Regions from separate parts of the Streptomyces sp. NPDC004539 genome, predicted to be linked through region 2. Evidence: riboswitches for the same ligand, from Rfam matches in the RefSeq annotation. Region 2 holds a riboswitch; the other holds the start of a gene.
The links. Region 2 has a riboswitch for cobalamin ahead of ABZX85_RS43540 (iron ABC transporter permease). Riboswitches for the same ligand answer to the same signal wherever they lie in the genome.
Positions count from the first base shown of each region.

Region 1: another riboswitch for cobalamin. It lies ahead of ABZX85_RS21825 (ABC transporter substrate-binding protein); the one in region 2 lies ahead of ABZX85_RS43540 (iron ABC transporter permease).

Region 1 covers NZ_JBEXLS010000010.1:90,865-106,563, forward strand. The annotation lists gene ABZX85_RS21785 (MMPL family transporter) at 1-2,088, shown strand, start outside; gene ABZX85_RS21790 (hypothetical protein) at 2,085-3,221, opposite strand; gene ABZX85_RS21795 (ketoacyl-ACP synthase III) at 3,313-4,338, opposite strand; gene ABZX85_RS21800 (AMP-binding protein) at 4,855-6,225, shown strand; gene ABZX85_RS21805 (acyl-CoA oxidase) at 6,201-7,799, opposite strand; gene ABZX85_RS21810 (acyltransferase domain-containing protein) at 7,825-8,811, opposite strand; gene ABZX85_RS21815 (ABC transporter ATP-binding protein) at 9,194-9,970, opposite strand; gene ABZX85_RS21820 (iron chelate uptake ABC transporter family permease subunit) at 9,967-10,989, opposite strand; gene ABZX85_RS21825 (ABC transporter substrate-binding protein) at 10,986-12,002, opposite strand; cobalamin riboswitch at 12,091-12,218, opposite strand; gene ABZX85_RS21830 (GNAT family N-acetyltransferase) at 12,271-12,831, opposite strand; gene ABZX85_RS21835 (GNAT family N-acetyltransferase) at 12,867-13,376, opposite strand; gene ABZX85_RS21840 (hypothetical protein) at 13,394-13,951, opposite strand; gene ABZX85_RS21845 (helix-turn-helix domain-containing protein) at 13,969-15,087, opposite strand; gene ABZX85_RS21850 (FAD-binding dehydrogenase) at 15,417-15,699, shown strand, end outside.
Region 2 covers NZ_JBEXLS010000033.1:82,838-98,536, reverse strand. The annotation lists gene ABZX85_RS43585 (ion transporter) at 1-821, opposite strand, end outside; gene ABZX85_RS43580 (Dyp-type peroxidase) at 944-1,909, opposite strand; gene ABZX85_RS43575 (ankyrin repeat domain-containing protein) at 2,145-3,110, opposite strand; gene ABZX85_RS43570 (alpha/beta hydrolase) at 3,180-4,013, opposite strand; gene ABZX85_RS43565 (AraC family transcriptional regulator) at 4,184-5,014, opposite strand; gene ABZX85_RS43560 (NAD(P)H-binding protein) at 5,103-5,939, shown strand; gene ABZX85_RS43555 (peptidoglycan-binding domain-containing protein) at 6,058-6,843, shown strand; gene ABZX85_RS43550 (ABC transporter substrate-binding protein) at 6,840-7,826, opposite strand; gene ABZX85_RS43545 (heme ABC transporter ATP-binding protein) at 7,837-8,592, opposite strand; gene ABZX85_RS43540 (iron ABC transporter permease) at 8,598-9,638, opposite strand; cobalamin riboswitch at 9,728-9,857, opposite strand; gene ABZX85_RS43535 (RNA polymerase sigma factor) at 9,922-10,905, opposite strand; gene uvrA (excinuclease ABC subunit UvrA) at 10,902-13,724, opposite strand; gene ABZX85_RS43525 (S1 RNA-binding domain-containing protein) at 13,926-14,438, shown strand; gene ABZX85_RS43520 (hypothetical protein) at 14,491-15,564, shown strand; gene ABZX85_RS43515 (GNAT family N-acetyltransferase) at 15,599-15,699, opposite strand, start outside.

The DNA.
Region 1 (15,699 bases), on a different contig from region 2:
CCGGCGGCCCCCAACACCGCGTTCTCCGCACCCGGCATCGAGGCCCAGCGCGCCTTCGACCTGATGGACAAGCGGTTCCCCGGCGCCCAGGCCAACGGCGCGACCGCCCGCCTGGTCTTCGTCGCCCCCAAGGGGGAGCAGGTCACGTCGGCCGCGAACAAGGCGGCCATCGACAAGGCCGTCACCCAGGCGGCGGGCGGCGCGCAGGTCGCCTCCGCCGTCGGCCCCTTCCAGGCCGGCGCCGTCAGCAAGGACGGCTCGACGGCGTACGCGACGGTCACCTACAAGGTCGCCGCCGACGACCTCACCGACGCCGCGAAGAACACCCTGCGCGGCGCCGCCCAGGGTGCGAGGGACGCGGGCCTGACCGTCGAGGCGGGCGGTACGGCGCTCGCGGAGACGCCGGGCGCGGGCGGGGCGGGTGAGGTCATCGGCATCGTCGTCGCCGCCGTCGTCCTGCTCGTCACCTTCGGCTCGCTGGCCGCCGCCGGTCTCCCGCTGCTCACGGCCGTCCTCGGCGTCGGGGTCAGCATGACCGCGATCACCTCCCTGGCCAGCTCGTTCGGGCTCACCTCGACGACCGGCACGCTCGCCACGATGCTGGGCCTGGCCTGCGGTATCGACTACGCCCTGTTCGTGCTGTCCCGCTACCGCGAGGAGCGCGCCAACGGGCACACGGAGGAGGACGCGGCCGGGCTAGCCGTCGGCACGGCCGGTTCGGCGGTCGTCTTCGCGGGCCTGACCGTCGTCATCGCGCTCGCAGGGCTCTCCGTCGTCGGCATCCCGATGCTCACCAAGATGGGCCTGTGCGCGGCGGGGGCGGTCGTCATCGCCGTGCTGGTCTGTCTGACCCTGGCCCCGGCACTGATCGGGTTCTGGCCGCGCGCCGTGCTCTCGCGGCGCTACCGGCTCACCGGGCGGCGGGTGCAGGGCGTGCTCGGCAACCGGGGCAGCCGGTGGGCGGAGTTCGTGCAGCGCCACCCCTTCCCCGTCCGGTTCACGGCGGTGGCGAGCCTCGTCGTCCTCGCGATCCCGGTCCTGCACCTCCAGCTCGGCATGCCCGGCGACGAGGTCAAGTCGACGTCGACGACCGAACGCCGCGCCTACGACGACCTCGCCAAGGGCTTCGGGCCCGGCTTCAACGGGCCGCTGACGATCGTCGTCGACGCGCAGAAGGCGGGCGACGCGAAGGCGGCCGTCTCGGCGATCGAGGCGAAGATCAAGGCGACGGAGGGCGTCGTCTCGGTCACCCCGGCCCGCTTCAACCAGACCGGGGACACCGCCGTGTTCTCCGCCGTCTCCGCCTGGTCGCCGACCGACAAGAAGACCGAGGACCTCGTCCACTCGATCCGCGACCATCGCAAGGAGACGGTGGCCGGGACGGGCGCGACCTTCGAGGTCACCGGGACGACCGCGCTCAACATCGACGTCGCCCAGAAGGTCCAGCGCGCGCTGATCCCCTACCTGGTCGTCGTGGTCGGGTTCGCGATCATCCTGCTGCTGATGGTGTTCCGGTCGATCTTCATCCCGCTGAAGGCGGCGTTCGGCTTCCTGCTCTCCGTGCTCGCCGCCCTCGGCTGCGTCGTCGCCGTCTTCCAGTGGGGCTGGCTCGCGAGCCTCATCGGCGTCGAGTCGACCGGGCCGATCATGAGCATGATGCCGATCTTCCTCGTCGGCATCGTGTTCGGCCTGGCCATGGACTACGAGGTCTTCCTCGTCTCCCGCATCCGCGAGGCGTACGTCCACGGCCAGGGCGCCGGGGAGGCCATCACCACCGGCTTCCGCTACAGCGCCCGGGTCGTGGCCGCCGCCGCGCTCATCATGATCTCGGTCTTCGCCGGCTTCATCACCGCCTCCGAGTCCATGATCAAGATGATCGGCTTCGGTCTCGCCGTCGCCGTCCTCTTCGACGCGTTCGTCGTCCGCATGGCCTTCGTGCCCGGCGTCCTCGCCCTCCTCGGCGACAAGGTGGCCTGGCTCCCGCGCTGGCTCGACCGCCTCCTGCCGCACCTCGACATCGAGGGCGAGGCCCTCAGCCGCGCCCACCCGGCCCCGACCCCGCAGGCCGGCACCGAACCCGTCGACTAGCAGACGTTCTGCGTACTGTTCACCAGCCGGATGTTGCGGAACGTCGTGTTCGACCCGCACGGGTTCTCGGTGATCCGCGAGTTCGTGACCGTGAGGTTCTGTACGACGATGTCGGCGTTGTTCGGGAATTCGGACCGGGCGGCGAGGCGGATCTCGCCGCCCCCGGTGACGGTCCCGCTCTGCGCCGCGAGGCTGACGTTCGTGCAGTTCTCGATGAGGACGGCGTTGTTGCCGGTGTTCGTCAGGCTGATCCGGTCGATGACCGCGCCGCCGCTCTCCGACACGCAGAACACCCCCCGCCCGCCGCCGCGCGCGACGACCTCGCCGACCCGGATGTTCGTCGGGTAGGCGTTGCCGATCCGCCCGTTGCGGTTGGCCATCCGGAACGCCGCGTACCCGGTCCCGGCGCCCGCGCCGTCCGCGTCGACCTTCGTGACGGTCGCGTTGACGGTCTGGTTGAGCAGCAGCCCCGACTCGCCGACGTTGCGCGCGGTGACCGTCCCGACGGTCAGCCCGTCCACGCCGTACGTCTCGACGGCGTGACTGGACGCCCCGGACACGAACACGTTGTCGATCCGGACGTTGCGGGTCCACTCGGCGGTGTTGCCCCGGTTGTCGATGCGTACCCCGAGGCCGGACGACAGCCGCATGTCGAGCTGGCCGAGGACCACGTTCTGGACGTTGCGCAGGAAGACCCCGTACAGCGGGGAGCCCGTCAGGGTGAGGTGCTGGACCTCGATGTCCCGGGTGCCGCGCGAGTACACCGGCGCCTGGTCGCCCGAGCCGCTGCCGGTGACGTTGATCGTGCCGCACACGTCGAGGACGGTGTAGCTCGGCAGGGAGACCCGGGAACCGGCGCCGATGTTCCCCGAGCCCCGGACGACGACCCGCTCCTTCGAAGTCCGGTTCGCCGTCAGGCTGTTGACGGCCGCCTGCATCGCGGCCCGCATGTCCGTGCCGGTGTAGCTGACCGTACTGCCCCGCCGCGCCGTCCAGGTGGAGCCGTTCAGGACGGCCTCCGCCTGGTAGGAGCCCTCGCCGCAGGCCGCCGCCGAGGCGGTGGGGGAGTGGGTGAACAGGAGGCCGCCGGTGAGCAGGGCCAGGGCGGTCGCGGTGGTGCCGAATCGGCGCATGGTCGTCTCCTGTGGGGTGGGAGAGTGCGGGTGGAAAGCGCTTTCCCGGGAGTGTGGCCAGTGCGCGGGCCTACGTCAAGGGTTCGTAAAATCAGCGCAGTCGGAGCCGCGCGGGCGCCGGTGCGACGCGTACGGCCGGGGCGCCGGTCCAGCGCAGTAGCGTCGACCCCCAGGTCACCCCGCCCCCGAACGCGATGATCACCACCAGATCACCGTCCCGCAGCCGCCCCTCGGACGCCGCCTTCGCCAGCGCGTAAGGGATGTTCGCGGCACCGATGTTGCCCACCTCGTCGCCCACCACGACCAGTTGACGGTCCGTCACCCCCATCTCGCGCGCGGCCCGTTGGAGCAGCACCGGGTTCGGCTGATGGGTGACGACGAGCGCGACGTCGTCCAGCGTCACCCGGCCCCGGCCCAGCGCGTCGGCCAGCATGCGCGGGAACACGTCCAGGATGAAATCGCGAACTCCCTTGCCGTTCATGGTGATCCGCTGGCCCCCGGCACCCACCGGGGCACGGCTGCCGCCCGCCGCGATCATCGCGTGGTCCGCGAACCGCCCGTCCGAACCGAGCGTGAACGCCCCGAACCCCCGCCCCTCGGCGACCGGACCGAGGAGCGTGGCCGCCGCGCCGTCCCCGAACAGGGAGGCGGTGGCCCGGTCGGCGGGGTCCACGAACTTCGAGTACGCCTCGACACCCACCACCGCCGCGTACCGCGCCGACCCGTCCCCGGCCAGCCAGTCGCACGCCACCCGCACCCCGAACAGCCAGCCCGAACACGCCGCCGTCACATCCAGCGCCACCGCGTGCCGCGCCCCCGTCAGCGCCTGCACCCGGCACGCCGTCGCCGGCCCCAGCTCGTCCGGCGTCGAGGTCGCCACCACCAGCAGATCGAGCCGCTCGGCCTCCAGACGGCCCGCCGCGAGCGCCGACTTGAGGGCCGCCGCCCCCAGATCCGACGCCGCCTCGTCCGGCGCCGCCACATGCCGGGCCAGCACCCCCGTCCGCCCGGCGATCCACTCCGCCGACACCCCGGCCGCCGGCCCGACCTCGTCGTTCGTGCGCCGCCGCGCCGGCAGATAGGAACCGGCGCCGACGACGCCTGTCGGTACGTTCATCACGCAGCCTTCCGCAGAGAGGGAACCGGGCCCAGGCGGCGCCGCACGGCCCGCACCGGCCGAGGAGGGGACAGGGAACCGGCGTTCGACAGCCGCCCGGCGCCGCCCTCTCGTTCTCGCACAGCACCACGACGACGGGCGAGGCACACACGAAGCAGTACGGCTCACGCCGCGCTCCGCGCGAGCCGGGGGCGCACCCACGGACACCACGGACGGCCGCCGCCCGTCCGCGCGCGCCGCAATGCCGACCATGCGTCCTTTACAGGCGGCGAACAGGTGGTTTGACTTAGGGCGGGTGGTTTCGACCCAGGGAGGGCACCCTCCGGCGACCCGGCATGCCACCCGGTGACCGCGACCGTGCGCCTCCCCGGCCACCCCGGTCGCCCCTCGGCCGCGCCGACGGACCCGGCCGCCCGTCCCCCCACCTCCGCCGCTCCCCCCCAGCACCCGCCGACTCCGGCCCGCGCACCGTGCGTACGACTGCTGCTTTCTCACCTGGCCGATCACGAAAGGCAGTTGACGTTGAGCATCCTCACGCCCGTCCCGCCCGAGGAACAGGTGGCCGACTACCTCCGTACCCGGGTCGACACCGACGCCGGGCAGCCGGTGCGCCGGCGGGCACTCGCGGACGTGCGGGAGGCGTTCGCGAGTGCCGCGCTCCCGCCCGGCAGCCCGGTCCTCGTCGCCGTCCCCGACGCGCACACCCAGCTCACCGCGTTCCTCGCCGCCCACTACGCGGGCCTCGTCCCCGTCCTGCTGCCCCGCGCCTGCCCCGAGCACCGGCGCCGGATCATCGCGGACGCACTCGGCGCCGCCGCCCTCGCGACCACCGCCCCCGACCTCGTCGTCCGCCGCATCGCCACCACCCACCCCCGCACCTACGAACCCGGGCAGGCCATCGTCATGACCTCCGCGACCTCCGGGACCGCCGGAGGCTGTCTGCACCGGGTCGCCGCCCTGTTCGACAACGCGCGCCGGCACGCGGCGGCGATCGGGCTGCGCGCCGCGGACACCGTCTGGCTCAACCTGCCGCTGCACTACTCCTTCGCGCTCGTCGCCCAGGCCCTCGCCGGGATAGCGACCGGCGCCCGGCTCGTCCTCAGCGGACCCCCCTTCGCGCCCGGCACCTACCGGGAGGGGCTCAGCCGGCACGGCGTGACGGTCTCCTCCCTGTCCCCGTCCCTGGTCCGCTCGTTCCTCGACGACACCTACGAACTCCCCGCCTCCCTGCGCGTGCTGACCGTCGGCGGGGACTCCCTGGAGGCCACCCACGTCAAGGAACTCCTCGCCCGGCACCGGGGCGGCGAGCTCTACCTCACCTACGGGCTCACCGAGGCCGGCCCCCGCGTCTCCACCCTCGCCGCCCACCGCGCACCCCCCGAGCGGTACACCTCCGTCGGCCTCCCGCTGCCGGGCGTCGAAGTCGCCGTGCGCGGCGAACGCCTCAAGGGCGAACTCCTCGTGACGACCCCCAGCGCGATGGTCCGGCGCGTCGGACACGGCGCGGCCGGGCGGCGCGGGCTCGTCGCGGCCGACACGGTCGCCACCGGGGACGTGTTCCGGGTCGACGACAGCGGGCACCTCTTCTTCTGCGGCCGGATAGCCGACTTCGTCGTCATCAACGGCGACCGGGTGTCCCTGCGCTGGGTGCGGGAGCTGGTCGGCGCGCTGCCGGGGGTGCTGCACGTGCGGACCGAGATCGTGCGGTCCGTCGCCGGGCGCGGGGGGATGGGGCGGCAGCGGTACCGGCTCCATGTCACCGCCCGGGGGGCCGGGCACGCCGTCCGCGATCAGGTGACCCGGCGGCTCAAGGAGGTGCTGCTGCGGGTCGAGTTCCCCTGCGACGTGGTCGTACGGGAGCCTCAGGCCAACGAGTTCGCCAAGTGATCCCACAGTGCCTCGGCGTAGTGCGGGGCGCCGAGCGGGGGAGTGGGGTCCGGGCGGGGGTCGAACTGTGCGGCCAGCTCGGGGAGTCGAGGGGCGAGTTCGGCGCAGAGGCGGTCGATCGCCTTCGGGAGGGCGCGTACGGCGTCGGGGGTGAGGACGCCGGTCGCGACGAGGCGGCCGGCGGAGCGGTCGGCCTGGAGGAGGCCGAAGAGGGTGGCGAGGGGGTGTGCGTGCGTGTGTTCGGGTGCGTGTTCGGGTGCGGCCAGGGTGTCGGCCAGGAAGGTCGCCGCCGTCGCCTCGCCGAGTTCCTTGAGGCGGGGGAGGTCGTCGGGGGAGGTGTCGGCCGCGAGACGGAGTGCGTGCGTGCGGGAGACGCTCGGCCACCAGCTCGGGTCGGTCAACTCGCCGGGGACGGCGGGGCCTTGGGTGCCATTTGTGCTGAGCGCTGCCCGTCCCGTATCCAGGAGGATCAGCGCGTTGTCCCCGCCCGCCACGGTGAACGCCTGCGCGGCACCGAGGTACCCCTCCAGCAGGTTGACGTCCAGGAACCCGGCGAGCCCGCAGCGCCGCCGGCACACCTCGACGACCCGTGCCGCCTCCTCCGTCGACACCGCTTTCAGCAGGGCGAGGGAGGCGTCCACGGCCACCCACGGAGACAGCGCCGCCTCCGGGGCGGGCTCACCCGAGGTCTTCGACCGCCACGCCGCGAGCGCCGCGTCCGCCGCCCGGGAGAGCGCGTACACGCCGGACAGCGCTTCCAGCAGGGCCCGTTGGTGGGTGAGATGGGCCAGCAGAGGCTGCCCCGACGGTGTCGTACGGTGCTGCGCGAACCGGAGTGCGGAGGCGGTCGCCCGTGCGGACATCGCGGACATCGCGGAGGGGACCGTCGCCCACAGGGTCTGGCCGACCGACATGGTCCGGCGCAGCCGGGCGCCGGGTGAGCCCGAGGGGTCGGTGAAACGGCCGTCCGTGTCGATCCAGGCCCCGTCGGACAGCCAACGTCCGTACGGGACACGGCAGTTCCGGAACCGGATCAGGCCGTACTCCAGCGGTAGCGCGCTCGCCGTGAGGGGCCCCGAGATCTCCACACCCGGCGCGGCCCGCTCGCCGTCGGTGAGGTCCACGAGGAACGTGAACGTCCCCCGGTCCACGCCCTCGACCACCGCCCGTGCGACGACCGCGCCGAAGGTCGGCACGCCGTCGGGCCGGACGCTGGAGAACTTCACGGCGTCCGCGTCGGGGGTGTCGAGCACGAACTCCTTTGCCGTGGCGTCGAATCGGGCTGTCGTGCGGGCGCCGAGGTGACTGCCGGCCCGTCCGGCCTCCGTCACCAGGAACACCCCCTTGGCCGTCCCCCGCTCCAGCGCCTCCCGGGCCGGTTTCAGGGCGGCGTCGTCGGAGCCGAAGGAGACGACCGCGTTGAGGCAGAGGGTGTAGTGGTTGACCAGCGCCATGTACAGCGCGGGCCGCCGCACCGCCGCCCTCGCCTGGACGTCCGCCAACCGGTCGATGTCCGCCAGGAGTTGACCGGCGTCGCCGAGAACGGCCGCGCAGCGAAGCAGAGCTGACGCCACGTCACCCCCGTCGACCGGGAGAGCCTCATCGCCCATTGGACACCCCCGTCACCCACGCGAACCCGTCCGCCGTGAGCGGAGCCACCGCTGTGACGTCCCGCCCCGCGAACACCTCCCGCGCGCTGCGCGTCAACGCGCTCCCGGTACCGGCCTCCAGGAGCAGCGCCGGACCGCCGCCCACCGCCTGCCGCAGCACCCCCGGCAGCCGGGCCGGCCGGGTCAGACCGTACGACAGGACCTCGCGGACGTCGTCGTCCGGCCGGTACGCCCGCCCCAACAGGGAGGAGTGCACGGGGAGTCGGGCCACGTCCACCCGGACGTCCCGGATGCTCTCGACGAACCGCCGCGCGTCGTCCTCCAGTTCGGGGTGATGGCACAGGAACGGCAGCCTCAGCCGGACGACCGGCAGGGCGAGCCCGAGGAGGAGCTGTTCGGCGAGGGTGACGGTGTCGGACGGGCCGGTGAGGATGACCCGGCGGTCGTCGTTGACGCAGGCCAGGGTCAGGCCGGGGAGGTGCAGGGCGGCGAGGAGGCGGTGGGCCTCGGCCTCCGGGTCGCCGTCCGTCGCCGGGGGCTCGACCAGGAGCATGCCGCCGGGGTGACCGGTCAGCGCGCGGGCCACCAGGCAGGCGATCCGGGTGCCGTCCGCGACGTCCAGCATGCCCGCAGCGACGCAGGCCGCGATGTCGCCGAAGCTCATGCCGACCACCCGGTCCGGGGCGAACCCCGAGCGGCACAGCGCCCGGTGCACGGCCACCGAGCACGCGAACAGCGCGTACTGCGGCGTTCCCACCGGGCCGTCCGCCAGCTCCCGTGAACTCCTCAACTCCCCGCTCAGTAACCGCGACACGACCGGCGCCACCCCGAACTCCCCGGCCACCGCGTCGCCTTCGGCGGCGACCTCCTCCAACGCCTCCTCCACGACGTCCTGCGCGTCCAGCGCCCCGAGCAGCGGCGCCAGCGAGAAATCCCCCTGCCCGGCGAAGGCATGGACCACCAACCGACCGTTCACCACAGCACCTCCCGAACTCGGCCGTCCTCACACGCCGTCGCGTGTCCCTCGACCACAGACCTCAGCACAGGCCGCCCCGGCGTCGGCAGAGCGCGCGGCGGCACAGGGGAGCGACACGGGCGCGTGGCCCTCCGGGCGAGGGCGGGGAGTGGGGCCGGGGCGCCGCGCCGATGTGGGGGAACGCCTCGCGGGCTGCCCGGCGGCCGTGGCGCGTACACCGTCCCGGCCGGCCGTGGCACATCGTGCGGCCCCGGCCTTCGGTGGCGCGCACGCGCTCCCGGCAGCCCGCGGCGCGCACCCGTCCCGGCCGCCGTCCGGCGCGTGCGCCCGGCTCACACGGCCGGACGCCGGGTCTTCACCGGCTCCCGCGTGTGCGCCCCGCTCACACCGGGCCGAGGAAACGGATGTGCGGACGGCCGTCGGCCGCCTCCTCGGGGAAGGTGACCGTGGCGCGTACGCCGTACACGTCCGCCACGAGCGACTCCGTCAGGACCTCGCGGGGGGTGCCGGCCGCGATGACGCGGCCCTGTTTGAGGACGGCCAGGCGGTCGCAGTACATCGCCGCGAGGTTGAGGTCGTGGAGGGCGACGACCGTCGTGATGCCCAGCTCCGTGACCAGGGACATCAGGGCCAACTGGTGCTGGATGTCGAGGTGGTTGGTCGGCTCGTCCAGGAGCAGCTCACGGGGGTCCTGCGCGAGGGCGCGCGCGATGTGCACCCGCTGCCGCTCCCCGCCCGACAGGGAGTGCCAGGGCCGCTCCGCCTTGTCCGCGAGCCCGGTACGCTCCAGCGCCGTCCGCACGGCGTCCTCGTCACCCGGCGCGGCCGGCGCCCACGCCCGCCGGTGCGGGATACGGCCCAGCCGGACGACGTCGACGACCGTCAGCGCGACCTGCGTGTCCGCCTGCTGCTCGACGACGGCGACCCGGCGCGCGACCGCCCGGCGGCCCACCTCCGGCAGCGGGCGGCCGTCGAGGGTGACGGTGCCCGAGTCCGGGGCGAGGACACCCGCGAGGAGCCGCAGCAGCGTGGACTTCCCGGAGCCGTTCGGCCCGAGCAGGCCCGTGACCTCGCCGGGGCGCGGGGTGAGGGTGACGCCGTCGAGGATCAGGGTGCCGCCCGCCGTACGGCGGACCCGGTCCGCGTTCAGCCCGTTCACCGCGCCCCCTTCGTCCGGTACAGCACCGCCACGAACGCCGGCACCCCGATCAGGGACGTCACGACCCCCACCGGGACCTCCTGCGGGGCGAGGACCGTCCGGGCCAGCGTGTCGACCCAGACCAGGAACACCGCGCCCGCCAGCGCCGTCGCCGGGAGCAGCCGGGTGTGGCCGGGGCCGGTGAGGGCGCGGGTCGCGTGCGGCAGGACCAGGCCGACGAAGCCGATCGCACCCGCCGAGCTGACCAGGGCCGCCGTCAGCAGCGCCGTCGTACAGAGCAGGATCAGCCGGGTACGGGCCACGGAGACGCCCAGCGACGTCGCCGCGTCCTGGCCGAACGCGAACGCGTCCAGCGTGCGGGCCTGGCCCACGCAGACCAGCAGCGCCACCGCGAGGATCGCCGCGCCGACCGCGACGTCCGTCCAGTCCGCGCCGCTCAGCGAGCCCAGCAGCCAGAACAGGATGCCCCGCGTGGTCTCCGCGTCGGCGGCCGTCATCACGATGAACGACGTCAGCGCCGAGAACAGCTGCATCGCCGCGACCCCCGCGAGGACCACCCGGTCCGTCGTCCCGCCCAGCGTGTGACTGAGCAGCAGCACCAGCCCGAACGACAGCATCGCCCCGATGAACGCCCCGCCCGACACCGACACGAGCCCGCCGCCCGCGCCGAGGACGACGATGACGACCGCGCCCGTCGACGCGCCCGAGGAGACGCCCAGCACGAACGGGTCCGCGAGGGGGTTGCGCAGCAGCGACTGCATCACCGCCCCGCACACCGCGAGCCCCGCCCCGCACACTGCCGCGAGGAGCGTGCGCGGGAGCCGCAGGTTCCACACGATGCCGTCCCGCAGCGGGCTCAGCTCCGAGTGGCCCCAGCCGAGATGGGACGCCACCGACGCCCACACGTCACCGACGGCGATGTCCGCCGGGCCGATCGTGATCGCCAGGGCGACCGAGAGGGCCAGCAGCGCGAGGCCGCCCGCGCCGAGCAGCAGCCCGCGGGCCGTCGCCCGGGTCATCCCGCGAGGCCGTCCGCGCGCAGCGCCGCCGCGACCTTCTCGATGCCCTCGACCGTACGGATCGTCGGGTTCATGGCCTGACCGGACAGCAGGACGTACCGCTTCTTCTTCACCGCCGTCATGTTCTTCGTGACCGGGTTCGACTCCAGGAACTCGATCTTCTTCGCGGCGGTCTCCGCGGTCTGCTGCTTACGGGTCAGGTCGCCGATCACCAGGACGTCCGGGTCGCGGTCGGCGACCGTCTCCCAACTCACCTGCGGCCACTCGTCCTTCGTGTCTGCGAAGGCGTTCTTCGCGTCCAGCGTGCGGGTGATGACGCCGGGGGCGCCGCAACAGCCCGCCAGGTAGGGGGACTGGGAGTTCGCGAACCAGTACAGCAGCGTGACGTCCTGCGCCTTGAGGCCCGAAGTCGCCGCCGTCACGCGCTTCTTGAGGTCGGCGACCAGTTTCTCGCCGCGTTCCTCGACACCGAAGATCCTTGCCAGGTCCAGGACTTCGCCGTAGATCGTGTCGATCGCGAGGGGCTGGGTGCGGGCGCCGTCGCCGTCCCCGCCGTTGTCCTTGCCGACGCAGTCGGAGGGGGAGAGGTACGTCGGGACGCCCAGCTTCTCGAACTGCTCGCGCGGGGCGACGCCGCCCTTGCCGAGGGTCGAGGCGAACGAGGCGGCCACGAAGTCCGGTTCGGTGTCGAGGACGGTCTCCAGGGAGGGGGCGTTGTCCGCGAGGCGCTTGACCTTCGCGTTCTCCTTCGTCAGGTTCGCGGAGACCGGGTCGGTCCAGGTCGCCGTGCCGACCATGCGGTCCGCGAGACCCAGGGAGAGCATGATCTCGGTCGTGCCCTGGTTGAGGGAGACCGCCCGCTTCGGCGGGGAGCCGACGGTGACCTTCTGCCCGCAGTTCGTGAGCGTCACCGCCTCGGCGGCGCTCTTGGAGTCCTTCTCCGAGGACCCTCCGCACCCGGTCAGCAGGACGGCGGAGACGATGAACAGGGCAGCGGGACGTGCGAGCCGCACAGAGCATCCTTCGGCGTCGAGGGCTCGTACGCGAAGCCCGGTCGTACGGTCGAACCCCCGACCGTCTTCCCGGCCGGTGGCCGCCAGCAGGTCTTCGGACTCGGGATCGTCCGGCCGGAGCGCCTTCCCGGACGAACTCACCCCGTCCAGTGGCCTGTTGCCCCGCCCGTCACCCTCACCGCTGCGCGTCAGCTCCGGATTCCCACCGGATTCCCTGACCCGTGCGCCCACCTGCGCGCACATGGGTTCGACTGGCCCTGGGAAGCTATCACACGCCCTCCGCCCGCCACCGGTCCGCGCGCACCGCGTACACGTACTCACTGCCCCACTCGCCGTCCCCGTCGAGATCGTTCTCCACGAGGTGCGCCTCCCTGGCCATCCCCAGCCGCTCGCACACCCGCACCGACCCGGTGTTCCGGGTGTCCAGCCGGGCGAAGAGCCGGTGGACCCCGAACGCCTCGAAGGCGAGAGCGGCCACCGCCCGCGCCGCCTCCGCCGCGTACCCCTGTCCGCCGTGCGCCGGATGGAACACCCACCCGATCTCCGCCTGCCGCGCCCGCGCGCTCGCCAGCTTCAGCACGATCTCCCCGACGACCCCCGGCTCCTGCGCCCGGCACACCGCGACCACCAGATCGTCGCCGTCCTCGGCCCACCGCGTCCCGGCGGACCGCCGCACCAGCGATTCCGCGCACTTGTCCCTGGTCAGCGGCGGCCGGTACAGGTAGCGGGCCACCTCGGGAATCCCCTGGTAGGCGTGCAGGTCGTCGAGGTCGTCCGGGGTGAAGAGGCGCAGGCGGAGGCGTTCGGTGGAGAGGGGGAGTGTGATCACCGGGTCAAGCTATCCCCGGGAGGGAGCCGTACGCCTCAGGGTTTCCCGGCGTCCGCGAGGCTGAGCCGCCATCGCACCTCGCCCTCCTGCCACTCCCCGGTCGCCGTCAGTCCCGCACTCGCCGCGACGGCGGCCGACGCCCGGTGGTCCGGGTGGACATGGGCGACGACGGTGTCCACCCCCTTCTCGACGAGCCACCCGACCAACCCCCGGGCGGCTTCCCCGGCGATCCCCCGCCCCTGCCACGGGGTCCCCACCACCCACGCCACCCCCGCGACGGCCCTCCGCTCGACCGTCGCCTGAACAGTCCCCACCAGGCACCCTCCCTCACGCAGCCGGACCACCCAGTTCAGCCAGTCCACCCCCGGCTCGGAGGAACCGGCGGCGAGGCGCAGGTAGCGCTCGTGCAGAGCCTCCGGAGTGTCCGGTGCACCACCGATGAAGGCATGGAGCGCAGGATCGGACAGCACGACCGCCATCTCCCCGGCGTGCTCGACGCGCAAGGGCACAAGATCGAGCCGCCCGGTACGGATCGCCTCCGCCATGAGGCCGTGCCTGGCGGTCACTCCCGCGCCTCCTCATACCGGGCCATGATCGCCGCGAGCCGGACGGCCCACTCGCGCTCGGCGACGTCGAGGCCCTGCTCCAGCGTCTCGACGAACGACACCCGGCTCACCGACGCCACGGTCGGCGCCCCCAGCGCCGGACGCCCCTCCTCGTACAACCGACAACCGAGATGCAGCCACTCCCCATCAGGAAACGCGAACGCCCTCACATCGTTGGTGCACTCACCCCAGTCCAGAAACGCCCACCGAGCAAGCGCCTCCCCCACCTCGGGCTCCTCCCCGACCTCGTCGTACGCCCAACTCTCCGCGACGAGAAACGCCTCGACCGGCGAACTGAACCCCACCGGCGCCGCCCCCGCCCCACGGAACCGCGGCAACTCGTCCCCGAGCTTCTTCACCAGCAGCGGCGGATAGAACGCGTTGTCCCACGCGTTCACATGCACCCCGCCCACGAACACATCCACACACAACAACCCCGGGTCCCGCTCGACATGAAACTCCAGCCCGAACCCGTCCCGCGACCCGAACAACCGACCCCCGCCCTCGTACGCCATCCCGCCACCCTACTGACCTACCCCGCGTCCTCGTACGACGACGCCCCCACCGACCGCTCCCCACCGAGCCACGTCGTCAGGGCCCACCACCAGTGGAGGGTCTCCGTGTGGCCGCCCGGGCCGCTGCCCAGGGAGCTGCCGGTGATTTGCTGGAGGCGGGCGAGGCGGTAGCGGACGGTGTTGGGGTGGGTGAAGAGGGCGGCGGCGGTCTGGTCGAGGCGGCGGCCGAGGTCGAGGAAGGTGAGGGCGGTCAGGGCGAGTTGGCGGTGGAAGTCGTCGGTGGGGTCCAGGGAGCCGAGGAGGCGGGTCGTCAGGTAGGTGCCCAGGAGGGGTTGTTCAGCCAGGGCCAACTCTGCTGCGAGGTCAGTTAGTTGGTGCAGGCCGTGGTGGCCGCGGCGGCGGACCAGGTCGACGGCGCGGACGCAGAGGCGGTACAGCTCGGGGAGGTCCGCGAGGGGGGCGGGTGGGGCGACGACGACCAGGGCGCCGGGTTCGAGTTGTTGCGGGGTCGGGGGGAGCGGGGCGATACCGGCGAGCCGGCCGTCCAGGAGGGCCGTCGCGGCGGGGACGCCGGCGAGGGCGGAGCCGTCCGCCGCGAGGCAGTGGTAGAGGCCGTCGGCGCCGGGCCGGATACCGGCACGGGAGAGTTCCGAGGCGGGCGGGACCGCGCCGCCCAGCAGGACCTGCCGCAGAAGTCGCGCGCGGGCGGCCCCCGTTCCGCGCGGGGTCTCGCGCTCGGCGGCCCGGTAGCCGTTGATGACCTGCCGCTCGACGGCGTCGCCGTACTCCTTCAGCCGCAGCACGACGTGGAGTTGGGCCCGGTCGGGGACGCCGGCCGAGCGGCAGCGGTCGACGGTGATCTCGACCGCGCGGGTCAGCGCGGCCTGCACCCCGCGCAGGACGACGGTCATCGGCACGCCCTGGACCGCGCGGTCGGCGCCGAGCAACAGGGCGGCGGTGAAGTCCTGTTCGTCCAGGGAGTCGGGATGCCCGAGCCCCGAGAACCAGGTGCCGGCCGCCCGGAGCATCGCCGTCGCGTGCGAACGGGTCTCCTCCTCGGTGAGCCGGGCCAGTTCGGGGGAGCGCCTGCGGGCCGCCGCGACGAGTTCCCGGCACACGTCCCGGTCGTCGGCCATGCCACGCAGGATTCCGACGACCGGTTCGGGTCCGTGGCGGACGCTCAATGGGTCCCCTTCGCTCGTCCGGACGCTGTGTCCGGGCCACAACGAAGGGGAGTTCCTGTTGCCGCCCGGCCACTACCAGATCACGGTGACGACCTGATTTCCTGTGGGCTACCGACGGTAACAGGCCGGTTCCCACTGCAACACCCTTCCGTACCCCCGCACGTCTCGTGCCCCTTCCGAGAGGCAAGTCCATGGAGAATGTGGAGAGTTCCGCTCCCGACAGCCCCGCCGCCGAGACCCTCGCCGGGGGTCCCGCCGCCGACGTCTCGCGCCGCCGTGTGATGACCGTGGCCGGCGGTGTCCTCGCCGGTGCCGCCCTCGCCCAGTCGTTCGCCGCCCCGTCGTTCGCCGCGGCGGCGCAGGACGCGGACGCCATCGTCGTAGGACACGGTCTGGCCGGGCTCGTCGCCACGTCCGAACTCGTCGCCGCCGGGCGGAAGGTGCTGCTGCTCGACCAGGAGCCCGAGGCGAGCATCGGCGGGCAGGCGTTCTGGTCGTTCGGCGGGCTGTTCTTCGTCGACTCCGACGAACAGCGGCTGATGGGCATCAAGGACAGCCGCGACC
Region 2 (15,699 bases):
GGGTCCCGTGACCCCTCGCGCTCCCTCTCCTGCTCCCGTTCCATGTCCCGCGCCTCGTCCAGCGACGTGATCACCACCCCGATCAACACGTTGACCAGCACGAACGAGGCCAGCAGCACGTACGACGCGTAGTAGACGAGGCTCCAGCGCGAGATCTCCAGCCCCGAGTGCACCGCGTCCCCGATGCCGTCCAGGGTCATGAGGAGGAACAGGGTGAGGACGGCCCGGCCGATGGAGCCGTAGTGCTGGGGGTCCTCGTGGCTGAAGAAGACCCAGCCGACCATGGCGTACACGTAGAGCAGGAGCGCGCCGACGAGGAGGAAGCTGAGCGTGCCGGGCAGGCTGCGGACCACGGCGACCAGCATGACCCGCAGTTGGGGCAGGAACCTGGCGCTGCGCAGGACGCGGGCCAGGCGCAGGAGGCGCAGGACGGTCGTGTTCTCGCGGACGACCGGGAGGAACGTCGTGAGGATCACCGCGAGGTCGAAAAGGTTCCAGGGGTCCTTGAAGAAGTCCCGGGGCCGGTCGGCGTGCGCACCGAGCCGGATCAGGAGTTCGACGGTGAAGACGGCGAGGCAGACGTGCTCGGCGAACCGTAATCCCGTGTGCCAGCGGGAGACCAGCCCGGCGTACGTCTCCACGCCGAGGAGCGCCGCGTTGAGGAGGATCACCGCGAAGACGGTGAGGGCGAACCAGCGGGACTCGGCGACGGCGCGGCAGCGGTCGGCCAGTTCCTGACGGGCGGTTTTCCCCGGCGCCGCCGCGACGGCGCCCACTTCGACGGCGTCCGCTTCGATCGCCCGGTCTTGCATGTGCGGCATCCTGCTGCCCTAGCTCCTTCATCACGCGTACGAGAGGGCACACCCGGTCAACCCGCCCCGGACAAGGGCGGGTTGAGTGATCACCCGGGGATACTTCTACAGGACCGTAGAGGGGTAGCGCCTCAGCGGGCCGCCAACCTCTTGAGGAATTCCGCGGGCGGCACGAAGAACAGCGTGCCGGTGACGGGCTCGGAGAAGTCGAGGATCGGGTCGGGCCCGGTGTCCTCGGTGCCGAGGAACATCCGCCGCAGCATGGTCTCGGGGACCTCGGGGTCGCGCGCGTAGGCGATGAAGTACGTGCCGAACTCACCGTGTCCCGGCCGGCCGAACGGCATCGCTGCCCGCAAGATCCGCTGCTCCTCCCCGTCGGGACCGGTCAGCGTGTTCACGTCGACGTGCGAGCCGGGCCGCTCCAGCTCGATGTTGGTCGCCTTGGTCCGCCCGATGACGCCCTCCTGCTCCTCGGTGGGGAGCTTCTCCCACGCCTCCGTGTCGTGCAGGTACTTCTGGACGATCGCGTACGACCCGCCCGCGAACCCCGGGTCCTCCGCGCCGACGTACGCGGTCTCGGCGGCGGTGAGGCCGACCGGGTTCTCCGTGCCGTCGACGAAGCCGAGGAGGTTGCGGGCGTCGAAGTAGGCGAAGGCGTGCACCTCGTCCTGGAGGACGGTGACGCCGCGCAGCCGCTTCACCAGCTCGGTGGCGAGCGCGAAGCAGAGGTCGGGGCGGGTGGCGCGGAGGTGGAGGAGCAGGTCGCCGGGGGTGGCGACGGCGCGGTGCCGGGGGCCTTCGAGGGGGCGGAAGGGGTGCAGGGCGGCGGGGCGTTCTCCGTCGCCGCAGAGCCGGTCCCAGCCGTCGGCGCCGATGCCCGCGACGCAGGTGAGCTGTCCTTCGGGGTGTCCGAAGCCGACCGATCTGACCAGTCCGGCGAGGCCGGCGAGCAGGTCCCGGACCACGGGTTCGCCGCCGGGTTCGACGGTGAGGACCAGGAAGACGGCGGCGGAGGCCGGGGTCCCCGCCGGTCCCACGACAGGCTGTGCCCGTTCCTCATCCGGTCGGTGTTCCGAAGCAGACCAGGACGACGACATGGCTCCCCTCCCTGCGGACCCCTGCTGCGGGTCCGGTGACGTACGAAATGTGCTGATGTCCGAGCCCAGGCGCCTTCGACCGGGCGGACCGCCCCAGTGACCATGCCCGGCGGGCCCCCTCCCGAAGCGCCTGTCCGGAGTGACGGCTTCCACCATCCGTTCTCCCCCGCGCCCCGCCAACGGCGCCCACGGGTCGCACGGTTGTGCGCACGGCGCCCGTGCGCTCCGGCTGCCTCTACTCCTTCCAGTCCCAGTAGTCCCCGTCCGGCAGCGCCACCCACCTGTCCGGCGTCCCCGTGAACGCCCGCGCGTCCTCGGGCCGCAGTCCGGCCCAGGAGCAGGCGTACGCCATCGGCTCGACGTGGTAGAGGTAGCTCGCCAGGACCTCTTCGGGGCCGTCACCCTGGTACGGCCCGCCCCCGGGGTGCAGATCCCATCCTTCGGCCACGCCGTCCCGGAAGATCCGGCCCTGGTTGCCGCTCTTCGGATTGGCGTACACCCCGTACCCGCGCGTCCCCCCGGTCAGCAGTTTCAGCACGCCCGGCATCGACGCCCCGTACCCCCACGCCTGGGACACGACGCACCCGCCGGGCACGGTCGTCACCCCCACGATCAGCAGGCTCTCGTCCATGTCGAAGTCGTAGGGGTCCGCGAGGAGTTCGTCGAGCGTCTCGGGGTCGACCTCTCCCGCCTCCAGGCGCCGTACGGCCTCGTCGGCGTCGATCCCGGCGACGCAGGCGACACTCATGCCGTCGTGGTAGAACTCCCCGAGGGCGGACAGCAGCCGGGCCCCCTCGTCGGCCGCGCGGCGCTCCGGCTCGGTCAAGCCGGGCTGTCCCGGGGGAAGTTCGAAGAGTTCCGGTGTCGGTCCCGCGAGGGCGAGGCGCCCCGGGGACCAGCCGCCGAGCTGGGGCAGCCAGGGATCGGCACCGGCGGCGACGAGCGCGCGGACGTTGTCGACCCGGCCGTACACCAGCGCCTCCCACAGGGCCGTCACCCCCTCCTGGAGGGCGTCCACGTCGGCGACGCGCGCGGCGATCTCGGCGACGACCTCGGGGGAGCCCGCGAACGCCGCCTGGTGGAGGGGCCGTCCGCCGCTGGACCAGCTCTCGGGGTCCGCCCCCGCGTCGAGCCGCGCGCGGACGCTCTCGCGGTCCCGCCACTCCTCCCACCGCATCCCCTCCCAGATTCCCCCGCCCATCCCAGCGCCCTTCCTTCCCTCGTCGATCGCCACTGCCCCCACCTTCGCAGACGCCACTGACAACGCCCCCTACTCCCGCAGGAACCCGTCCACGACCTGCGCGAACTCCTCGGCCCGGTCCATCCACGGAAAGTGCCCGCCGCCCTCCCGCACCACGAACTCCGCCCCCGGGAACAGCCCGGCGAACTCCTTCACCACCCTCGGCGGGGCCACCACGTCCACCTCCCCCGCGACCACCAGCACCGGCGCCCCGAACCCGGCGAGTGCCGCACGCGTGCGTGCCGGGTCGTACGCGCCGTCAGCCCCGTACGCCCCGAGAATCACCGGATCAAGTGATTCGGCGGCGTGATGTGCCCGCGCCGCCGCGTCCCAGCGGCCGTACGAGAAGGGGGTGACGGCCTCCCAGTCGTCCCCGTGTCCCGAGACGATCGCCTCCAGGGCCGCGTACGCCTCCGGGAACCAGGGTTCGGTGTGCCGCAGCCGGGCCGTGGCCAGCCGGAGTCCGCCGGGGACCGGCAGTCCGACGGCGCGGGTGCTGGGGGTGACGAGCACCAGGCGGTGCACGCGTCCCGGGTGGCGTTCCGCGTACAGGGCGGCGAGGTTCGCGCCCGCGCAGTGGGCCAGGAGATTCATCCTTTCGAGGCCCAGGTGGACGCGGAGCGCCTCGACGTCGTCGGCCATGCGGTCGCAGCGGAGGGAGGCGGGGTCGGCCGGGGCGGCGGAGCGGCCGGTGCCCCGGAGGTCGAGGCGGATCAGCCGGTGGCGGGCGGTGAGGCCGCCGAGGTCGCCCAGGTAGGCGGAGTCGGTGGGGCCGCCGGGAAGGCAGACGAGGGGGGTGCCGTCGCCGGTGGCGTGGAGGGCGAGCGGGGTGCCGTCGGGGGCGGGGAAGGCGTCGTACGTCATGAGGTGCTGGCCTTTCGGGGTGCCGGTTTCCCAGGGCACTCCCGGTGGTCGACCTCGGGTCAGACGCGCCGGCCGGTGTCGTCGGGGGTGAGTGCCCTGCCTGGTCCTGCGGTGATGGGTCCCACCTCCTCGGTCGACGGCCGCGACGGTTCACGGCCGCGGTGAGATTATCAGCCGGTCCCGCTGCCGGCCGTCGTCTCGGGCGCCCGGGACCTGCGGTAGACGCTCGGGCTGACCCCGTACACCCGCTTGAACGCGGCGCTGAACCCGAACGCGTCCGCGTACCCGGCCTTCCGGGCGACCGCGCCGACCGTCTCCCGGGTCCCGGTGAGCAGGTCCGCCGCGAGGTTCATCCGCCAGACGGTGAGGTAGGTCAGCGGCGGGGTGCCGACGAGGCGGACGAAGCGGTCCGCGAGGGTCGTGCGGGACACGCCCGCCTCGGCGGCCAGCCCGACGAGCGTCCACGCGCGCTCCGGGGACGCGTGCATCACCCGCAGCACCGGCCCGACGACCTCGTCCCCGAGCGCCCCGAACCACCCCGGCGGCACGTTCCCGGGCCGGTCGAACCAGCCGCGCAGCGCGCACACCAGCAGCCAGTCCAGCAGCCGGTCCTGGACGACGGGTGCGCCGCCGTCGGCCGGTCCGGCGAGGAAGTCCAGGAGCGGCGCGCAGTCGTCGTCGCCGGGGACCACCATCACCCCCGGCAGCACCCCGACGAGCCGTCTCCCGACGGCGCCCCGGGCGTCGTACACGCCGGTGAGCAGGGTCGCGCGGTCCGTGTCGGAGCGCAGGCGCACGGTGTCGGGGCCCCGGACGACGACGGTGTCGCCGGCCCGCACCTCCTCGCCCCGGTCGAGGCGGGCCGTGCCGCCCAACACCACGCACAGTGTGAGGGAGTTGCCGCCGCCCAGGGGGAGCGACCACGGCGGTGGGAGGTCGGTGCGGCGGAGTCCGGCCCCGTCCGCGCGCACGCCCTGCAACAGATCGTCGAACGGCTCCATGGGGACACCCTAGGGCCTGGACGATCAGGCAGTTCCCGCGGACGATCGGCCATGTCCCCCGGTTTGACGCCCCAGTTGACTGAGGGGCATGACGAACTCCACGGACACGATTCTGGTACTGGGCGCGACGGGAAAGGTGGGCCGGCGGCTCGTCCCGGCGCTGCGGGCGGCCGGGCGGCGGGTGCGGGTGGTGTCGCGGACCGGCGCGGCGCGCTTCGACTGGGCCGAACAGGACACGTGGGCGCGGGCGTTGGACGGCATCGGCGCCGTCCATCTGCTGGCGCCCGAGGACCCCGCGCTCGCCGAGCCCTTCGTCCGGCAGGCGGTCGACGCCGGGGTCCGCCGGTTCACGGCGCTGTCCGGGCGGGGCGTGGACCGGGCTCCGGCGGACACCTTCCGGGGAATGACCGCCGGGGAGAAGGCCGTTCGGGAGTCCGGCGTCGAGTGGACGGTCCTGCGGCCCAACAACTTCCACCAGAACTTCGACGAGGACCTCTGGCGGGCCCCGTTGCGCGCCGGGCGGCTCGCCCTGCCGGCCGGTGACGTCCCCGAACCCTTCGTGGACGTACGGGACATCGCGGACGTCGCGGCGGTCCTGCTGACGTCGCGGGGGCTCCAAGGGGAGGTGTACGAGCTGACGGGAGGGCGGGCGCTGACCTTCGCGGACGCGGTCGCGGAGATCGCCCGCGCGGCCGAACGGCCCATTGCTTACGAGGAGTTGACGCCGGAGGAGTACCGTGCCGAGTTGCTGGAGGAAGGGTTCGCGAAGGAGGCGGTCCATGAACTCGACGCCCTGTTCGCGGTGATGCGCGACGGGCACACGGCCGCGCCGGGCGACACGGTGGCGCGGCTGCTGGGACGGGAGCCGGTCTCGTTCACGGAGTACGCGGCGCGGGCGGCGGCCTCCGGGGCCTGGAGCCGGTAGGCCGGACAGGCGCCGCCGGTCCCAACTCCCGTGCCGGGCCCTCCACTTGTGGAGACCCGTGAAGATTGAAAGTGGGACTTCCGCATAGGATCGGAGATCTCATGGAGAGGGACCAGGCGTGACTGAACACAACGGCAGGGCGGTGTCCGGCGACGACGACGGAACCAGGGAGTCCGCCCCGGAGGCTGCCCAGGACTCGGGGTACAGCTTCCTCCCCGCGCCCGGCGAGGGTTCCGGCCCGGGCGACTTCCCTGAGCCCGACCCCGAGCCCGACACCGTGCTGCTCCCTCAGGCCGGTTCCGACGCCGACGACAAGCCCCCCGCCAAGCGCAGCCGGATCGCCCTGGTCACCGTCTCCGCCGCCACCTTCGCGATCGCGGCGGGCGTCCTCGTCGGCGTCTCGATGTACCAGACGCCGTCCCGCGCCGACCATCTCCAGGACGACCTGCGCGAGAGCGTCCCGGACCAGGTCTCCGCCAGCGCGACGGAGACACCCGGCTCCCCCAGCCCCTCCACGTCCACGAGCCCGTCGTCCTCGGCGTCGTCCACGCAGAGCGCCACGGCCTCCCCGACCGGCTCCCCGTCGACCGCCCCCACGTCGACCCCGACATCGGGCTCGGCCGCCTCCCCCACCACCGCCCCGGACCCCACCCCCACCCAGGGCGACGGCGACGAGACCCCGCGCGTCCTGCGCCTCGGCGACACGGGCCCGCAGGTGCGGGAACTCCAGCTCCGCCTCAAGCAGATCGGCCGCTACGACGGCGAGGCGACCGGCGTCTACGACGAGAGCGTCCAGAGCGCCGTCCGCACCTACCAGTTCACCCGCCTCATCCTCTCGGACGACTCCGGCGTGTACGGCCCGGCGACCCGCGCCTCGCTGGAGTCCGAGACGCGCGAACCCTAGGCGACCGTCTTCAGATACGCGTTGAGCCGTGCGATCGCCGACGGGTTGCGGGGGCTCTCGACGAGGTCGACGTAGTCGAGGACGAAGATCCGCTTGTTCCTGACGGCGGCGACGTTCCTGAGCGGCGCGTACGACAGCAGGAACTTCCGCTTCTGCTCGGCGCTGACGTCCCCGTAGTCGCAGATGACGATGACGTCCGGGTTCCGGGCGACGACGGTCTCCCAGCCGACGGTCGTCCAGGAGTCGTCGACGTCGTGGGTGACGTTCTCACCGCCGGCCGCGCTGATGATCTGGTCGGGCGCGGCGTACTTCCCGGAGGTGAACGGGGAGTCCTGGCCGCTGTCGTAGAGGAACACCTTGGGCCGCTTCGCGGGGGCCTGGACGGCGGCTATCTCCTTCTTGAAGGAGGCGATCAGGGCCGCCGCGCGCTGCTCGACGCCGAAGAGCTGCCCAAGGGTGGTGAGGTCGGTGTAGAGCGCCTCCAGGGGCGGCATGATGCCCCGCGAGGTCTCGGTACGGCCGTTGCGGCAGGACTCGGTGAGGATGTAGGAGGGGACGCCGAGCTTGGCGAGGGCGTCGGGGGTGAAGCCGCTGTCCTCGCGGAAGCCGTAGTTCCAGCCGGCGAAGACCAGATCGGCGCGGGCGTCGAGGACGTTCTCCTTGGTGAGCTGGTCCTTGGAGAGCCACTTGACCTTCTGGTAGCCGTCCTTCCACGGCACATCGGTCAGATCGCCCTTGTCGTCGGGCATCGCGAACCCGGCCATCCGGTCCTCCAGGCCGAGCGCGAACATCAGCTCCGTGATGCCGACATCGTTGGTGACGACCCGTTCGGGGACGTGGTCGAAGGTGACCTTCTTCCCGCAGTTCGTGATGGTGACCGGCTTGGCCGAGGCCGCCGCAGTGGAGGTCTTCTCCACGGAGGCGCCGCAGCCGGTGACGGCCAGGCACAGGGCTACGGCGGCGAGTTGACGGAAGGAGCGCATGGGGGGTTCCTTACAGGCGGTCGAAGAGGAGTTGCACGGCACCGGTGACGGGGTGGCGCACGGGATGGGCGCGGACGCCGAACACCTCGGCGAGCAGAGCCGGTTGCAGCACGTCCTCGGGGGTCCCGGAGGTGACGAGCCGGCCGTCCGCGAGGACGTACAGCCGATCGCAGTACGCGGCGGCCAGGTTGAGGTCGTGCAGGGCGGCGAGGACGGTGAGCCCGGCGTCCCGGACGAGGGTCAGGACGTCCAACTGGTGGCTGATGTCGAGGTGGTTGGTGGGTTCGTCGAGGACCAGGACGCGCGGCTGCTGGGCCAGCGCCCGTGCGATCAGGACGCGTTGGCGTTCGCCGCCGGACAGGGCGAGGAAGCCCCGGTCGGCGAGGTGGCCGACGCCGGTCGCCGCCATGGCCTCCGCGCAGATCTTCCGGTCCTCGCCGACGCCGCGCCGCTCGTGCGGGAGGCGGCCCATCGCGACGACCTCGGCGACCGTGAAGTCGAACTCGGCGCCGGACTCCTGCGGGAGCGCGGCCAGCACCCGGGCGGCGGCGCGCGGGGACGTCGTCCGCAGGTCCTCGCCGTCGAGGCGGACCGTGCCCGTGTCGGGGCGCAGCGCCTGGTAGACGCATCTCAACAGGGTCGATTTGCCGCTGCCGTTGGGGCCGACGAGGCCGACGACCGTGCCGGGTTCGACGGTGAGGCGGATGTCGTGGACGAGGCGGGTGCCGGCCGCGGAGACGGTCACGCCGTCGAGGTCGAGGCGCATGCCGGTCACCACTTTCCGCCGAAGGCGTGGCCGCCGCGCCGCATCAGCAGCAGGAACGCGGGCACCCCCACCACGGCCGTGATCACGCCGACCGGGAGTTCGGCGGGGGCGACGAGCAGCCGGGACAGGATGTCCGCCCAGACCAGGAGGACGGCTCCGGCGAGCGGGGCGAGCGCCAGCACCCGGCGGTGGCTCGCGCCGACGGCCATCCGTACGAGGTGCGGGACCATCAGGCCGACGAAGCCGATCGCGCCGCTGACCGCGACGAGGGTCCCGGTGACGGCGGCCGTCACGACGAACAGCTCCCGCCGCAGCCGGCCGGGCCGCACCCCGAGGGAGGCCGCCGTCTCGTCGCCCATCGCGATCGCGTCGAGCGCCCCGGCCCGGCGGCGCAGCCACGTCCACCCGGCGGCGACGGTGACGGCGGCGATCGGCACCTGCGCCCAGGTCGCCCCGCCGAGGCTGCCGAGCAGCCACATCATCGCCGAGCGGGCCGCCTCGCCGCGGGTGGCGCTGAACACCATGACGGTGGTGAGCGCCTCGAACCCGTACGCCAGCGCCGTCCCGGTGAGGATCAGGCGCAGCGGGGTGAGGCCGCGCGGGGTGCGGGCGACCGCGTAGACGAGGACCATCGCGGCGAGGGCCGAGCCGAACGCGGCGGCGGACAGGGCCCAGACGCCGAGTGCGGCGAAGGCGCCCATGAGGATGACGGCGTTGGCGCCGACGGCCGCGCCGGAGGAGATGCCGAGGACGAAGGGGTCGGCGAGGGCGTTGCGGACCATGGCCTGGACGGCAACGCCGACGGAGGCGAGGCCGGCGCCGGCGACCGCGCCGAGGACGACGCGGGGCAGGCGTATCTCCCAGACGATGGTGTAGTCGGCGGCGTCCTGTGCGGAAACGGTTCCGCCGGTGAGGCCGGCCCACAGGAGGCGCAGGGAGTCGCCGACGCCGATGTCGGAGGAGCCGAGCGCGACTCCCGCGAGCAGGGAGAGCAGCAGGAGGAGGGCGAGGGCGACGGTCAGCAGCGCGAGGGGCGTTCGGCGCACGGCGGTCCTTCGGGTGAGGCCGCCGAGGGGAGGGCGTCGCGCGGGAAGGCACCTTGCGGGTCCCTCTCGCAGTCCACGGCGAGCGGTCGTACGGGTCGCGTGCCGGCCGTGGGCGATCGGGCTCGCGCGGAAAGGATTCCGCGCACACCGTTGCGGGTCAGCGCCGGATTCGCACCGGACTTCCCCCGCGGGAGGCGAACGGAGCCTAACAAACCGTTTCGCGGTGTTTGCAAGAGGCTGCCGGCTCCGCAGGGGGCCGCCGTCCCGTATGCGGGCGAGGCCGTCAGTCGAGGTAGTCCCGCAGCGCCTGGGAGCGGGAGGGGTGGCGGAGTTTGGACATCGTCTTGGCCTCGATCTGGCGGATGCGTTCGCGGGTGACGCCGTAGACGTGCCCGATCTCCTCCAGGGTGCGGGGCCGGCCGCCGAACAGTCCGTAGCGCAGCGAGATGATGCCGGCCTCGCGGGCGGTCATCGCGTCGAGCATCGTGCGCAGGGCCTCCTGGAGGAGGCCGAAGGTGACCTGTTCGACCGGGGAGGGGATGTCCGTGTCGACGATGAGGTCGCCGAACTCGGTGCCGGAGTCGTCCGCGAGGGCGGTGTCGAGGGAGACGGGTTCCCTGGTGTAGCCGTCGAGTTCGGCGAGGCGTTCCACCGACACGTCGGCCTTCGCGGCGAGTTGCTCGGGGGTGGGTTCGACTCCGGTGTCGTGGAGGATCTCCCGGCGGACGCGGGCGACACGGTTGATGATCTCGACCGCGTGGACGGGGACGCGGATCGTGCGCCCCTGGTCGGCGAGGGCCCTGCTGACGGCCTGTTTGATCCACCAGGTGGCGTACGTGGAGAACTTGAACCCTTTGGTGTAGTCGAACTTCTCGACGGCCCGGATGAGGCCGGTGTTGCCCTCCTGGATCAGGTCGAGGAAGGCGAGTCCGCGTCCGGTGTACCGCTTGGCGACGGAGACGACGAGGCGGAGGTTGGCCTCGACGAGGTGGGCCTTGGCCCGCTGCCCGTCCGCCGCGAGGAGCCTCAACTCGGCTGTGTCGTAGGGGTTCTCCTCGGTGAGGAGCTGCTCGGCGTACAGGCCCGCCTCGACGCGTTTGGCGAGGTCCACCTCCTGTTCGGCGGTGAGGAGGCGGACGCGGGCGATGAGGCGGAGGTAGTCCTTGACGGGGTCGTCGGAGGCGCCGGCGGTGGTGAGCCGGGGCTCGGGGGCGTCGGCGTCCTCCTCGGCCGCCACGACGGGTTGCTCCAGGTCGAGGAGGGTCACGGCGTCTCCAGGAGGGAGTGCAGGAACCGGCCGGTGTGGGAGGCGGGGTGGGCGGCGACCTGTTCCGGGGTGCCTTCGGCGACGACCTGTCCGCCGCGGTGTCCGCCGTCCGGGCCCATGTCGATCAGCCAGTCGGCCGCCTTGACGACGTCCAGGTTGTGTTCGATGACGACGACCGTGTCGCCGCCGTCCACGAGTCCCTGAAGGGCCGTCAGCAGCCGTTCCACGTCGGCGACATGGAGTCCGGTGGTGGGTTCGTCGAGGACGTAGAGACTGCGGCCACGCGTACGGCGCTGGAGTTCGGCGGCGAGTTTGACGCGCTGCGCCTCGCCGCCGGAGAGGGTGGTGGCGGGCTGGCCCAACGCGACGTATCCCAGGCCGACTTCGTCGAGGGTGCGCAGGTGGCGGGAGATGATCTGGTGGCCCTCGAAGAAGTCCCGGCTCTGCGCGACGGTCATCGCGAGGACGTCCGCGATGGACTTGCCCTTGTAACTCACCTCCAGGGTCTCCCTGTTGTACTGCGCGCCGCCGCACACCTCGCACGGCACGTACACGTCCGGCAGGAAGTTCATCTCCACCTTGATCGTGCCGTCGCCGAGGCAGCTCTCGCAGCGGCCCCCTCTGACGTTGAACGAGAAGCGGCCGGGCCCGTAGCCCCGGACCTTCGCCTCCGGGGTCTGCGCGAACAGCTTGCGCAGATGGTCGAACACCCCTGTGTACGTCGCCGGGTTGGAGCGCGGGCTGCGGCCGATCGGGGACTGGTCGACCTGGACGACCTTGTCGAGGTCCTCGGCGCCGGTGATCGTCCGGTGCCGGCCGGGGACGCGGTGGGCGCGGTGGATGCGCTGGGCGAGGGCCGTGTGCAGGATGTCGTTGACCAGCGTGGACTTCCCGGAGCCCGAGACGCCGGTGACGACGGTGAACAGGCCGAGGGGGAAGGAGACGGTGAGGTCGCGGAGGTTGTGCTCGCGGGCGCCGTGGACAGTGAGCAGCCGTTCCGGGTCGGGGGTGCGGCGCTCTCGCGGTACGGCGATCCGGCGGCGGCCCGAGAGGTAGGCGCCGGTCAACGAGTCGGGGTGGGCGAGGAGTTCGGCGACCGTGCCGGCGTGGACGACGTGTCCGCCGTGCACTCCGGCGCCGGGGCCGATGTCGACGACCCAGTCGGCGGCCCGGAGCGTCTCCTCGTCGTGCTCGACGACGATGACCGTGTTGCCGCGGTCCCTGAGGCGTTCCAGGGTGCCGATCAGCCGTTCGTTGTCGCGCTGGTGCAGGCCGATCGACGGTTCGTCGAGGACGTACAGGACGCCCGTCAGGCCCGTGCCGATCTGGGTCGCGAGGCGGATGCGCTGGGCCTCGCCGCCGGAGAGGCTCGCGGCCGGGCGGTCCAGGGAGAGGTAGTCCAGGCCGACGTCGAGGAGGAAGCGCAGACGTTCGCCGATCTCCGCGACGACGGCCTCCGCGATGCGGCGTTCGCTGTCCGTGAGGGTCAGTTCCCTGACGAACAGGGCGAGTTGGTCCAGCGGGAGCGCCGATGCCTGGGCGATGCCCTGTCCGCCGACCGTGACGGCGCGGACGACGGGGGCGAGGCGGGTGCCGTCGCAGGCGCGGCAGGCGGTCTCGCGGAGGTAGCCGGCGAAGCGGTGCTCCCCGCCGTCCGCCGTGCGGCGCTCGATGTGCGGGACGACTCCCTCGTAGCGGACGGTGTGGTCGCGTTCACGGCCGAAACGGTTGCGGTAGGCGAGGTGGAGGCGGTCGTCGGAGCCGTACAGGACGATCTTCCGTACGGGAGCGGGGAGTTCGCGCCAGGGGGTGTCGGTGCTGAAGCCGCGGGCCTGGGCGAGGGCTTCAAGGATGCGGGTGAAGTAGTCGGCGCCGCTGGTGTTCGTCCAGGGGGCGACGGCTCCCTCGGCGAGGGACTTGGTGTCGTCCGGGACGAGGAGGCTCGGGTCGACCTCGGTGCGGGAGCCGAGTCCCGTGCAGGAGGGGCAGGCGCCCCAGGGGGCGTTGAAGGAGAAGAGGCGGGGTTCGAGGGTGTCCAGGGCGAGGGGGTGGCCCTGCGGGCAGGCCGCCTTCTCGGAGAACAGTCGCTCGCGGTCCGGGTCGTCGACGAAGTCGATGCGCAGGGTGCCGCCGCCGAGTGCGAGTGCCGTCTCGACGGATTCGGTGAGGCGCTGGTGGATTCCGTCCTTGACGACGAGGCGGTCGACGACGACGTCGATGTCGTGCTTCCTGCGCCTGTCGAGCGCCGGCACCGTACTCAGGGACAGCACCCGTCCGTCCACCCGGACCCTGCTGAATCCGTCCGCCGCGAGCTGCCGGAACACCTCCGCGTGCTCGCCCTTGCGGTCCCGGACGACCGGGGCCAGCACCTGGAACCTCGTCCCCTCCGGCTCCGCCCGCACCTGGTCGACGATCCGCTGCGGGGTCTGCCCGCGCACCGGTTCCCCGCACTCCGGGCAGTGCGGGCGGCCGATCCGCGCGTACAGCAGCCTCAGGTGGTCGTACACCTCCGTGATCGTCCCGACCGTCGACCTCGGGTTCCTGCTCGACGTCTTCTGATCGATCGCGATCGCCGGGGACAGCCCCTCGATCGCGTCCACATCCGGCTTGTCCAACTGGCCCAGAAACTGCCTCGCATACGCCGACAACGACTCCACATACCGTCGCTGCCCCTCCGCGAAAATCGTGTCGAACGCCAGACTCGATTTCCCCGAACCCGAAACCCCCGTGAACACGGTCAACGCATTCCGTGGCACCTCCACGGAAACGTCCCGAAGATTGTTCTGCCGAGCACCTTTGACAACGAGACGATTACCCACCCCTTCACCGTAACACCGCCCCCAGAACCTCTCCGGCCCTCCCCGAACCCCTTTCCGGTGTGGGAAAAATCGCGCTTGACAAGGCATTCGGAACTGTGAGCAACGAATTCAAAAAAGCGCCCGCACAACCCTTGCCGAACAAACGAACCCGTGACCCCAATTCCCGTCCGCCCCCTCTGCCCGCCATGCGAAACTACCCCCGTGATCACCGCCTCCCCCGAACTCCACGCCTTCCTCGAATCTCTCTCCCCGGGCCAACACCTCACCGGCCACATCGCCTCCATCGAGCCCTACGGCGTCTTCGTCGCCCTCGACACCGGCCCCCGCCATCCCGTCTTCCCGGGCGTCGGCTTCATCACCCACCCCGACCTCTCCTGGTACCGCTTCGACTCCCCCACCGAAGTCGTCACCGTCGGCGCCCCCGTCACCTGCGTCTTCCTCCACCACGACACCTGGAACGCCGAAGCCCGCCTCTCCCTGCGCGCCCTCCACCCCGACCCCCTCCACACCTTCACCACCACCGTCCCCCTCGACCGCCCCCTCCGATCCCGCGTCACCAAAGTGGTCCCCATCGGGGTCTTCGTGGAACTGACGAAAGGCGTCGAGGGCCTGCTCCGCGAGTCAGGTCCCGCGGTGGGCGACGAGATCGACGTCGTGGTCACGGAGATAGACCCGGAACGGCGCCGGGTGAGTGTCCGGCGGGTGGGTGGGTGAGCTTTTGCAGGACGGACGGGGGTTGTCAGTGCCTGGTGGCAGGATCACCCGCATGGTCTTCGTGCGTACCACTCCGCCGCGTCCCGTGGACGTGACCGCGGTCTTCCCCGAGCTGGCGCCGTCGGCGCGGCCCGCGATCCGGCTGCACCCCCGTCCCGGGTCGCCGTCCGCCGGGGAGAGTTCGGTCGGGGGGCCGTTGCTGTGGCCGGCCGAGGAGCCGTGGCCGCACTGCGAAGCCTCGCACCTGCACAGGGACAGCGGGTTCCGCGAGTCACCGGCCGACGTGCGGCTTCTGAGGCGTATGCGGGTCCGGTGGCACGGTGACCACGGTGGTCCCGGGACGACGCCCGAGGAGGCGACGCTCAAGGAGCGGAACGCCGCGGTGCTCGCGGAGCGACTCGCCACCGCTCCGCCGCCCGCTGACTGCCCGGTCCCCATGCTGCCCGTGGCCCAGTTGTATCTGCGCGACATACCTCTGCTGAGGCCGCCCGGACAGGCCGATCTGCTCCAGATCCTCTGGTGTCCCTACGATCACGATCCGGATCACAAACCGTCGACCGCGCTGTTCTGGCGGTCCGCCGCCACGGTCGGCGATGTCCTCGCCACACCGCCGGAGCCGTACGAGGTGAACCATGAGGGCTACGTGCCCGAGCCCTGCGTACTCGCACCAGAAGCGATCACCGAGTACCCCGGCAGCCTCGAACTGAGCCCGCGGATGCGGCTGATGGTGGGAGACCGGAGCAGATTGCAGGAGGCCGGCGCCGACCTGGACAGCTCCTGCGCGGAGTATCCGCAGGACTTCTATGACACCCATCTCGCGGATTCGCCCGGATGGAAGGTCGGCGGCTGGCCTCCGTGGGGCCGCACCGACCCCCACCCCCGGTACTGCACCGTCTGCGACGAGCGGATGGTCCCGCTGCTGACCATCGCCTCCTTCGAATGGGACGGCGGCGACGGGCACAGCTGGGCACCTCACGAGGACCAGGATGCCGCCACCTCTGGCGGTCACTGCTGCGGCCAGCGCCCCTCACAGCCGACCAAGGTCGAAGTCGGCAGCACCGACAACATGCAGATCTACGTCTGCCCGGCCTCACCCGGGCATCCGCACACCGACCTGATCCAATGAGCCATCGAACCATCTGGGTGGACACCACCCACGCCTACACCCACACACTCACCTGCTCCCCCACCTCCCGAAACCCCAACTTCTCCGCCACCCTGCGCGACGCGTCGTTCCCGGCCCGCCACTGGGGCAGCAGGC